2 regions of the Brevundimonas sp. NPDC055311 genome follow, and region 2 is predicted to be linked to the other one. Evidence: riboswitches for the same ligand, from Rfam matches in the RefSeq annotation. Region 2 holds a riboswitch; the other holds the start of a gene.

Region 1 (5,220 bases), on a different contig from region 2:
TCGTGTCGACGGCGGGGTTCCGAGGTGTCTCCGACGCGGACACCACAGGCCCTTCGACAGGGGATTGGGCGTCGCGGTTATCTCCGCACGCTCCAAGCAGAACGACGGCTCCGATCAGACCTATGGAAGCTCTCATGGGTTTCTCCTTTGATGAGGTGTTGAGGGAAGTCGCCCGGATTCAAAGCGTTCCGCCGCGTCGAAGACTTTCCCGCGGACCGTAAGGTTCCGGGTCATCCAGCCCGCTCCGAGGTCCGCGCTTCGCCCGTCTCTGCGGCCGAAACGCCATCTCGCCTCGACGCCAGTCGGTACAAGGCATGCTCGTCGTCGAAGACTTCAGCGGAAGAAAAGGGCTAGCCGCCGCCGCGCCTCGGCCATGGCGGCCGCGGCGTCCTCCACCGTGACGCATTCGACGCGCAGGACGCCTGTCCCCGCTCCACTGTAGCGAATGGTGAAGTGAGGCATTTCGCGGCTCCTCTGTGACGGTGAAGCAAGAACCCGCCGCGCGACCTGTTCCTTGGGTCGCCTAGCGGACCCATGCGGAAGCAGGCTGGCGCTCGAGAGCCGAATCCTCTTTCGCGCTGGCATCCCCGTTTCGAGACACGGCCGGGACACGGCCTCAGCAAAGTCGATCGGACCTGGCTCCCACGATCTCGAATCCAAGCGCTGGAAGAGCCGCATTACCTTTGCAACTCGGCGCGACACCTATCCCTGCCGCAATTCGCGTTGATGGGCGTAGGCGAGGCGAACACCGGCGAGACAGTCATGGCGCCAGGTTCTGGAACGCCTCCTCGCCCCCTCAACTTCTCTGGGAATAAGAGGAGAGAGCCATGACCGAGACCCCACGTGATCCGCCTGAACAGCTCAACAATGAGGACGGCGACCTGACGCCGGTCAAAGCCGACACAGTATCGAGGGGTGATCCAGCCGAACGGCTTCGCGGCGTCGGCCAGGAGAACATCTCCGCCCGTCCGGTCAAGCCGAAACCATCGGACCCGCCCCCTGCCCCGCCGGAGTTGGACGACGACGCCACACAGATGAAGAAGATCGAGGACGCCGCCGGTACGGAGCCTTCACCGCCTGGCGTCGCCGAGCCGGAGGGCGCACGCGAACTGCCCAGGCCGCCGCTTGCGGATCCGATCTGATGGCTCCGCGGCTCAAGCTGTTCGAATGGTCGGACGGCTTCCACACCTTCACCGTGGCGGCCAGCTCGCGACCGAAGGCGTTAGCCGCTTGGGGCAGCGGCCAGGATCTCTTCGCCACCGGCCTGGCCAAGGAAATCGACGACAGCCCCGACGCTGAGGCCGCCAAGGCTTCGCCCGGCACGGTGATTGAGCGCAGGCTCGACGTGAAGCTCCCGGCGAGCGCTCCGAAGAAGGGCGCGGCGAAGAAGACGAAGCAGCCCAGCGCCGCCGATCGGAAACGCGTGGAGGAAGCCCAAATCGCCCTGGACGACCTCGACGCCATGCACGGTCAGGCCGCACGGCGGCTGGATGAAGAGCTGCAAGCCATTAGGGCGCGCAGGGAAGAGGAACGGACGGCCTATGAAGCGCAGCGCGAGAAACTACAGGCTCGCCTGGAGAGGGCGCGCGCTAAGCTCTAGCCCTCATCGTCTTCGTCGTCCTCGGCCTCGGCCTCGGCCTCGGCCCCGAAATCCGCGAACACGAGCTGCATCTCAACCCTCACCTCGTCCATGGTCTGCTGGACCCAGGCGTGAAGGGCGCGGACGGTCTTCTCGGCTGATACGGCGTCCGGCGAGAACAGACGCTCCATGACGTCCGTCAGCGCCTGGTTCCTGCCCATGAGCACGCCAGCCCGATAAATCGGGTCGTCTGAAGGGTCGATGTCGTCGTCTTCGTCCATGTGCGACCTTCTGGCGCGCCAACACTCTTGTGAGTTGCGCACTCGCGTAACGGTTGTGACCCTCTCGCCAGGAGATAGTCTTCATCGGGAGAGTTATATGTCCGTAAAACTATAGGCGTCGCGATGGCTGCCCTCACGATGAATGTTATGGCCGCGGGCGCGGCGCCCGTGCCGCCTGACTGGTAACCTTCCGCGGCGCTTCGCCGTCAACAAATCCCTTCAATGGGATCAGCGGCCCGGCTTGAGGACAGTCCCCCGGTTCTCGCTGGGCCGTTTCGATTCGCGAAGTAGCTCGGAACCAGTGAACCTCCCACCGCTTGGTTTCAGGCAACCAACAGGGAGATGACCATGACCGACGTCCAACCGAACGATCCGAACCGCAATCCCAGGGAAGCGCCCGAACTGGACGGCGATGAAGTCGAAGCCGGCCGCCAGGCTCGCAAGAGCGGAGCCAATCAAGACCCTCTGGCGAACAACAATCCGGCCGACAGGAACACATCGCCTTCGACCGGCGGCGACGGCGCCGCGGGCGCCGGCGGTCCGAAGGGCTTTGGCACGGGCGCCTGATCAGCAGGAATGGGTGGCTGGCCGAATCTCCGGAGCGGCGCCCATTCGACTGATTGATCGTCGGTGGCGGCGGCGCTCTTGCGCCGCCGCACAGCTTGAGCGCCGCCCTGTTCCGGCGACGCCCTATACACTTGGCGTCCGGGCTCACCGAGCCGCCCTGACCGCCTATCTCCGATCGTCGCGGGTGCGATCTCGCAGTTCACCAGAGCGGCGCGCAACCATCGGGCTCACGCTGTGCAAATCTGACGCCGTCAGGCTGGTCGGCTAAGGCCGCCGCGCGCGTGTCGCACCAGCGACCGTCGCAACGCCAAGGCCTGCAACGACAAGGTCCTCGACGATCCCGCTGCGGGTCTGGCCAATGCGCCGCAGCGCGGCCTTTCGGCCGGCCAGCGTCAGATAGGCCAGCGGTATGGCGACGCCCACGGCCAGGGCGGCGCCGCGCCGCTCGCGTCCCCTCGGCGCCAGGGCGCCGCCGGCGATCCCGGCGCTCGCGATCCGGGCAAGCAGGCCGAGGAATACCGTACGATCCGGCGCGGACTTCATCTTGTCGCCCAGCAGTTCGCCAACGCCCATCGCCAGCGCACCGAACCTGAATAACGGACGGTCGAGCAGAACGAGTCTGCCCGGCGTGGCGCGGCGGCCCAGGCGCGCTGCGGCGATGACGGCCATGGGCGTCATCGAACGCGCGCTGGCGGCGGCGCCGATCAGGACCGAGGGAAGCAGGTCGAGGAAGCGCATGAAGGCTCAACCCTCTCCGACCGGGCGGGTTGCGTCGGCCGTCTCACGAAGCCTCCTTCCACCCTCGCACATTTCCGGCGAGGACCGCCACGACCGAAAAGGGCAATGAGATATTCTGAGATCGCCCCTGGTGGAGGCCGGTCAGCGCCGACGCGCCGACTGGACCCCTATATCCTCGCATGGCCAGTCGCTGTCATGCCTTGCGCACGCCCAGACCACAGAGATTCTCTATCTGTCGGGCATCGCCTCCGGTCCGGCCTTCCCGGAGGCGAACCCCCAGTGACACAAAATGGACCTTCAACTCGCCGCTCACAGTTGCGGGGGCAGCGCCGGCATCGACCGAGGTCTCACCGGCTTCCCTCTTAGCTTCGCGCAGTCCGAGGACCGTGCGGAGAACCACGACGGCGTGAACATGACACGCCAGCCGCCAGAGTCAATTATTATATAAAGATATCTTTATATAATTATGCTAGTACTGCGAGCTCATCGGCTTCTCGCCAGGCCTGAATGTCGGCCTGCGTCAGCGCCTGAATGCGCTCTGAGCCATAGGGATGGACATCAGATGGCCGCGACGGATGTTGGCGAAGCCTGCTGCGACGCCACCGATCTCGTCGCATGGCTCGAGGCCAGGAAGCCGGTCGCAGGCGCTGTGCTGCTCGACCACGGCGAGCACAGCCCTAGCCGCTCTGGCGGCCCGGCTGACCGAGGCTGGTTATGCTCTAGTGACGTCTGAGCTTGATCAGTCCTATCGACTGACTCGCGCCTCGATTACGCCTCTCGCGCGTGGCGCGGCCAGATTGACTCCTGGCCAGGCGACCCGTCCAGACTGGCACAATGATCGCGCCGCCTTCCTGGTCGCCCTGAACGAACGACTGCAGAGTCTGGCGAACGATCCGGAACGGACTAGACTGCTCTCCGAGCTGAATGGAGTGCTCGAGGGGTATGCCTCGGTTGGAAAGTCGTCGTCATCCTACGGAAAATCCGCGGAAACAGCGCCACCTTATGCCGCCCAACCTAAATCATCCGTAGAGCATCCCACCGAGCTTCAAAGGGATCGACGGCAGCGCGCCTCTGCGAAGGCGGAGCGTTCCGCCCTCGCGGATAGGGAAATAGACTCCAAGTCCGGATTAAAAAAGCCCACATAATACATTGATTTTACTGGATTTATATTGCCTCAGATCGGCATAGTCAGAGCGACTATGCGAACGCCGATACCTCACACTTGGTTTTCTCGCCTGATATCTTAAAGTTCAGCCGACGCGACCGCGAGGTCCGCCAGGAACCTGGCGCGTTCTTTATCCCTCGTCGTTGGATCAGGCAGGCGCAGCAGATAGGCGGGATGAACCGTTAACAGCACCCGCGCGCCGTCGTCCGCCGTGATGATCTGGCCGCGCTCCGCCTGCACGGCGGGCTTTCGGCCCAGAAGCGCCAGACCCGCCGTCGCGCCCAGCGCCAGGATCAACCGAGGCTTCACCAGGCGCCGCTCATGATCAAGCCACCAGCGGCAGGCCTGGACCTCGCTCGCATTGGGCGTCTTGTGCAGACGGCGCTTGCCGCGCGGCTCGTGCTTGAAATGCTTGACCGCATTGGTGAGGTAGAGGTCGCGCCGATCCAGCCCCGCCGCCTCCAGCATGGTGTCCAGCAGGCGTCCGGCCGGGCCGACGAAGGGACGTCCGGCCAGGTCTTCCTGATCGCCTGGCTGTTCGCCGACCACCATCAGGCCGGCGCGCGCCGGCCCCTCGCCGCAGACGCCCTGGGTGGCGTCCCGCCACAAGGGACAGCGGCGGCAGCCCTGAACGCCGCGCGCCAGGTCGTCGAGAGTCTCGGGAACCAGATCATCGGTCGTGGCGCGATCAATCGCGGGCGCGCGAACACGCTGGAACCGTTCGTTGGGTCGAGGCGCGGGCTGGGTCACCATGGCTTCTGTGCGAACCGACGCATCCGCGGTCAGTTCCGGGATCAGCGCCGCCTCGGGCAGGTTTTTCCAGTAGCGCTTGGGCATTTCCGAGCGCATGGCCTGGAGCCGCAGCCGCGCCGGATTGAATGTCGAGGCGT
Region 2 (5,220 bases):
GGCCTCCAGCGCGCGTTGCAGTCGAGGGAAGTCGCGCTCGGCCGCGACGCCGAAGCGTAGGGCGTCGGGCGTGTGATCGAACGGCCGGGTCAGGATTCCCGCGCGGCACAGGTGCTGGAACCAGCGCGCGGCATGGGGCGTGCGCGTCATGCGGAACAGGCTGGTCCCGCCGATGATCTGGAACCCCGCCCGCGCCAGCAGGTCGTCCAGCCGATCGGCCCGCTCGGCCAGGGCCGCCTCGGTCCGGCGCCGCCAGGCCTCGTCAGCATAGGCGCCCAGCCCCAGCGCCAGGGCGTCGGCGCTGACCGGCCAGTCGCCCTGAAGCGCGCGCAATCGCCGGATCAGCTCGGGCGCCGCCAGCATGAAGCCCAGCCGCACCCCGGCCAGTCCATAGAACTTGCCGAAGGAGCGCAGGACGATCAGCCCCGACTCGGCCAGGTCCGACACGCTGTCTCCGGGCGCGCATTCGATGAAGGACTCGTCCGCCACCAGCCAGCGGCCCGCCTTGGAGCGCGCCCGCGCCATGGCGATCAGATCGGCCCGCCGGGTCAGGCGGCCGTCGGGGTTGTTCGGATTGACGACGACCAGCACGCCCGCCTGCGAGGCCGCCGCCTGATCAGGCGCGATCAGGCGCGTCGCCACGCCCGCCGCCCGCCAGGCCTCGGCATGGGCGCCGTAGGTCGGGCCGACCACCTCGACCGCCCGTACGCCCAGCAGTAGAGGCAGCAGACGGATCGCCGCCTCGGCGCCCGCAACCGCCGCCGTCCGCTCAGGCGACGCGCCGAAGGCGGCCGCGGCGACGGCCTCCAGCGCCGCCAGGGCGGCGGGATCAGGCAGGCCGTTCAGCGCCTCCTCCGACGCGCGCGGTCCTCGCCACGGTTCGGGATTGATCCCCGTGGACAGGTCCAGCCAGGGCTGCGGCGCGTCGGGATAGGCGGCCGCGGCCGTCATCAGGCCGCCGCCGTGCCGGGTCGCCGTCGTCAGGAACGCGGCGTCCTTCATCACATCAGAACCGGACGCGAACGCCGCCGAACACGCCGCGGCCCGGCGCGCCGTAGTTCAGGACCGTCTGATAGTCCTCGTCGAAGGCGTTCTCGATCCGGCCGTAGACTTCAAGGATGTCGTTGACCGGATAGGAGGCGCGCAGATCGACCAGGGTGTAGGCGCCGACCTTCACCGTGTTCGTATCGTTGTTGAACGTCTCGCCGACGTAACGCACGGCCACGCCCGTCTTCAGGCCGAAGGCGAAGGCATAGTCGGCGGCGAAGTTCGCCATATGCTCGGGACGGCGCGTCAGACGCTTGCCGTCCGTGGTGCCCGAGGCGCTCTTGGCGTCGGTCCAGGTATAGTTGGCGCTGACGTTCAGGCGCTCCGTCACATCCACGCGGCCGACCAGTTCGACGCCTTGCGCCTCGGTCTTCTGGACGTTGCGGTAATAGCCCCAGCGGCCCGCGCCGTTGACGGTGCACAGCGGGTCCGTCGAGGGCGTCGAGCAGCCGTTGTAGCGGATCTCATTGTCCGCCTGGCGATTGAAGTAGGTCGCCGAGACGACAGCACGGTCGAACAGGCGCTGCTCGACGCCGATCTCCCAGCTGTCGAACTCTTCGGGCTGAAGCGTCAGGTTGCCGTACTCGCTGTACAGCTCATACAGGCCCGGCGCGCGGAAACCCTGGCCCCAGCTGGCGCGCACCACCGTATCGCCCTCGTTCAGGGCCCAGGCCGCAGCGACCTGGCCCAGCAGGTTGTCGCCATACTGGGCGTGGTCGTCATAGCGCAGGCCGCCGGTCAGGGTCAGGCCGTCCAGCACCGTCCACTGCAACTGGCCATAGGCGCTGTTCAGCTCGGCCTCGCCGCGACCGAAGGCCGGGTTCGGATCCCAGTCGCCAGGCGACCGGGTCTTCATCTCCGACTTCTCGTGCTCCAGGCCGAAGGTCGCGTTCAGCGCCTCGGTGAAGGCGAAGGCGCCCTGATATTCCCAGCGGCGGTTCTGGCCTTCTGCGTCGAAGGTCAGGGTCTGGACCGTGTTGTCCGGGTTGAAGTTGCGGCGATCCGTATCGGTGTGGGCGTAGCCGATGCGGTTGCGGAACCGGCCGTCCAGCAGGTCGAAGTTCAGGCCGGCATAGGCGACCAGCTCCTGGGTCTTGCCGTATTCGCGGCTGTCGCCGTTGAAGGCGTCGAAATCGTTGCGGCCGCTGGACCAGACCGAGCGCAGGTCCAGCGAAACAGCGTCCGTCACCTTGACGTTCAGGCGGCCCGACAGGCCGGTGTTGGTGTAGCCGTCGTCTTCGGTCCCCTCTGCGAAGGCCGAGAAGCCGTCAGTGTCATAACGGCTGGCCGCCAGACGCCAGCTCAGGCGCTCATTGGCGCCGCCGACGCCGCCGCGGAAATAAGTCGTGCCGCGCGCGCCGGCCTCGGCGTCGAGGCTGCCTTGCAGGACTTCGGTCGGCTCGGCCGTGACGATGTTGACCACGCCGCCGATGGCCTGGCTGCCCCACAGGGTCGACTGGGCGCCGCGCAGCACCTCGATGCGCGCCGTGTCGCCGATCAGCAGGTTGCCGAAGTTGAAACCGCCCTGCGTCGAGGACGGGTCGTTCAGCTTGACCCCGTCGATCAGGACGACAGTGTGCTGGCTCTCGGCGCCGCGGATGTTGACGCCCGTCGAGGCGCCGACGCCGCCGTTGCGAGTGAAGCTGACGCCCGGCGTCTGGGCCAGCAACTCGACCACGGCCGGGGTCTGGCGCGCCTCGATAGCGGCCTGGGTCAGGACGGTGACGGAGGCGCCGACGCGCTCGATCGGCTGGGCCGAGCGGTTGGCGGTGACGACCACGTCCTCGACGGCGATGGCGCCGGCGCGACCCGCCACGTCAGGAGCGGCGGCCTGTTGATCGACGGTTTCAATAGCGAAAGCAGGCGCGGCGGCCAGAAGGCTGGCGGCGGCCAGGGTAGCGAATGCGGTCCGGTTCATTCCGGGTCTCCATATGACGACGCCGCGCCGGACCGCCCGTCGCCCGGATGAGCGAAAGCGGCCGCTGACGCGGCTGGTTTACGACTGTCGTCACACGAGTTGCCTCGACCGCCCGGCACATCCCGACCGCGCGGAGAACGACGGCGACAGGCAGGTCTCCTGGCTCGCGGATCAAGGCCGGTGCGCGTCGCCTTCCCAGTAGTCGTTCAGGCCGTGGCCTTCCGGACCGCCAGTGGCGTATGACGCGCGGGCTAGCCGCTTACAGTTGCGGGAACAGCCGGAGTTTCACACTCCGTTCCCTTTCAATCCCCTTTCGGGGAACCTGACGCGACCGTGGCAGTAGGACCGCGCGCGGTTCAGGTCAACCGGAGAGACGACGCATGACCCTGACGCTGGTTCTCGGCGGCGCCCGTTCCGGCAAGAGCGGCTACGCCCAACGACAGGCCGAGAGGGCCGCCGAGGCGGCGGGCCGCACGCCCGTCTTCATCGCCACCGCCGAGGCCTTCGACGACGAGATGCGCGACCGCATCGCCCGCCATCAGGCCGAACGCAACCAGGGCTGGCGCCAGGTCGAGGCGCCGCTGGATCTGGCCGAGGCCGTGCGCGCCCTATCGGCCGAGGATGTGGCGGTGGTCGACTGCCTGACCCTGTGGCTCAGCAATCAGATGCTGGCCGAGCGCGACCTAGCCGCCGCCTTCGACGACCTGGCCCCGGCCCTGGCCGCCTGCCCCGCCACGCTGTGGGTCGTCAGCAATGAGGTCGGCTGGTCCCTGGTCCCCGACAATCCGCTGGGCCGACGCTTTCGCGACGAGGCCGGCCGCCTGAACCAGCGCATCGCCGCCGTCGCCGACGCGGCCTGTCTGATCGTGGCCGGGATGCGTCTGCCGCTGGAGCGGATCTAGCCTCTAAAGAGCGAAGTCCAGCCGGCCGGCCCAGCGCCGCGTCAGCTCGGGCCAGGCGTCCGCCGGTCGGCCGGCGATCAGGCGCGTTCCGAAACCATGACCGCCTTCCTGGAACAGGTGGGCTTCGGTCCTGACGTCGGCCGCCTTCAGGCTGGAAAGAAGCATGAGGCTGTTCTCGACCGGCACCGAGGCGTCGTCCATCGCATGGATCAGGAAGACCGGCGCGGCGCCCGACCAGTCCATCTGCTCGAGCGAATAGGCCGCGATCGCCTCGGCGCGAGGCGCGGCGCCGAGCAGGTGGGCGCGGGACCCAGCGTGGACGTAGGGGTCCGTCATGGTTGCGACGGGATAGAGCAACACCGTCAGATCCGGCCGCAGGGACGCCGTATCGGCGCCGTCGATCGAGGCGTAGGCGGCGTCCGTCCGGGCGCTGGCCAGACCCGCCAGATGGCCGCCGGCTGATGCGCCCAGCACCGCCACGCGATCCGGCCGCACGTCGAACTCCGCCGCGCGGCTGCGGATCAGCCGGATCGCCCGCTGCACGTCCTGCAGGGGGGCGTCCGGTCCCGCCGCCCAACCATCAGCCGGCAGCCGATAGCGCAGCACGAAACAGGTCGTCCCGCTGGCGGCGAAGACGCGGGCCACGTCGAAGCCCTCCTTGTCCAGAACGGACCAGCGATAGCCGCCTCCTGGAATCAGGAGCATGGCCGAACCGTTCGGCCGGGCGGGCCGCACCACCGTCATCAGGGGATCGGTCGTGTACTGGGCGTAGCGGTCGCGATAGCTCGGGTCCGTCGATCGCTCCGGCACGATGGGAACCACGCTCACGCCTTCGCCGCCCGGCGCGCCGGCGGGCCACAAGCGGACCGTCTCGGTCGGGTCGGGCGGCGCAACAGCCTGATTGCGCGCCAGGACGACGCCCGGCGCGGCGAACGCGCCGCCAGCGGCGGCTCCAACCCTCAACAGGGCGCGGCGATGGATGTTCATGAAACCCTCCCGGTGGAATTGAAGAGGGGCGCCCGCCCCCTCAGACGAGCGCCCCTCTCGGCGTCGGGTCCTTAGACCTTGGCCGGTTCGTATCTGGGCGAGATGATGTGGACCACCAGCAAGGCCACCAGATAGGCCGAGGCCGCCACCACGAAGATCGGGGTGTAGGTGCCCAGCTTGTCCAGCACGAAGCCGGCGTACTTGGCCATGATCATGCCGCCGATGCCGCCCAGCATCCCGCCGATTCCGACGACCGAGCCCACCGCTCCACGCGGGAAGACGTCGCCGGGGAAGGCGTAGAGGTTGGCCGAGAAGCCCTGGTGAGCCGCCGTGGCCAGACCGATGATCAGCACCGCGATCCACAGG

Evidence for each region. Region 2 has a riboswitch for cobalamin ahead of ACWIDZ_RS04550 (TonB-dependent receptor plug domain-containing protein). Riboswitches for the same ligand answer to the same signal wherever they lie in the genome.
Region 1: it holds a riboswitch for cobalamin, as region 2 does, so the genes downstream of both, ACWIDZ_RS15610 (hypothetical protein) here and ACWIDZ_RS04550 (TonB-dependent receptor plug domain-containing protein) in region 2, are expected to answer to the same signal.

The regions. Positions count from the first base shown of each region.
Region 1 covers NZ_JBSHMV010000007.1:25,402-30,621, forward strand. Annotated here, with positions in the region: gene ACWIDZ_RS15580 (hypothetical protein) at 1-136, opposite strand, end outside; gene ACWIDZ_RS15585 (hypothetical protein) at 334-462, opposite strand; gene ACWIDZ_RS15590 (hypothetical protein) at 828-1,142, shown strand; gene ACWIDZ_RS15595 (hypothetical protein) at 1,142-1,600, shown strand; gene ACWIDZ_RS15600 (hypothetical protein) at 1,597-1,860, opposite strand; gene ACWIDZ_RS15605 (hypothetical protein) at 2,209-2,427, shown strand; gene ACWIDZ_RS15610 (hypothetical protein) at 2,692-3,165, opposite strand; cobalamin riboswitch at 3,330-3,569, opposite strand; gene ACWIDZ_RS15615 (UdgX family uracil-DNA binding protein) at 4,409-5,220, opposite strand, start outside.
Region 2 covers NZ_JBSHMV010000001.1:926,405-931,624, forward strand. Annotated here, with positions in the region: gene cobD (threonine-phosphate decarboxylase CobD) at 1-1,002, opposite strand, end outside; gene ACWIDZ_RS04550 (TonB-dependent receptor plug domain-containing protein) at 1,007-2,965, opposite strand; cobalamin riboswitch at 3,098-3,306, opposite strand; gene cobU (bifunctional adenosylcobinamide kinase/adenosylcobinamide-phosphate guanylyltransferase) at 3,346-3,867, shown strand; gene ACWIDZ_RS04560 (alpha/beta hydrolase) at 3,871-4,854, opposite strand; gene ACWIDZ_RS04565 (MFS transporter) at 4,926-5,220, opposite strand, start outside.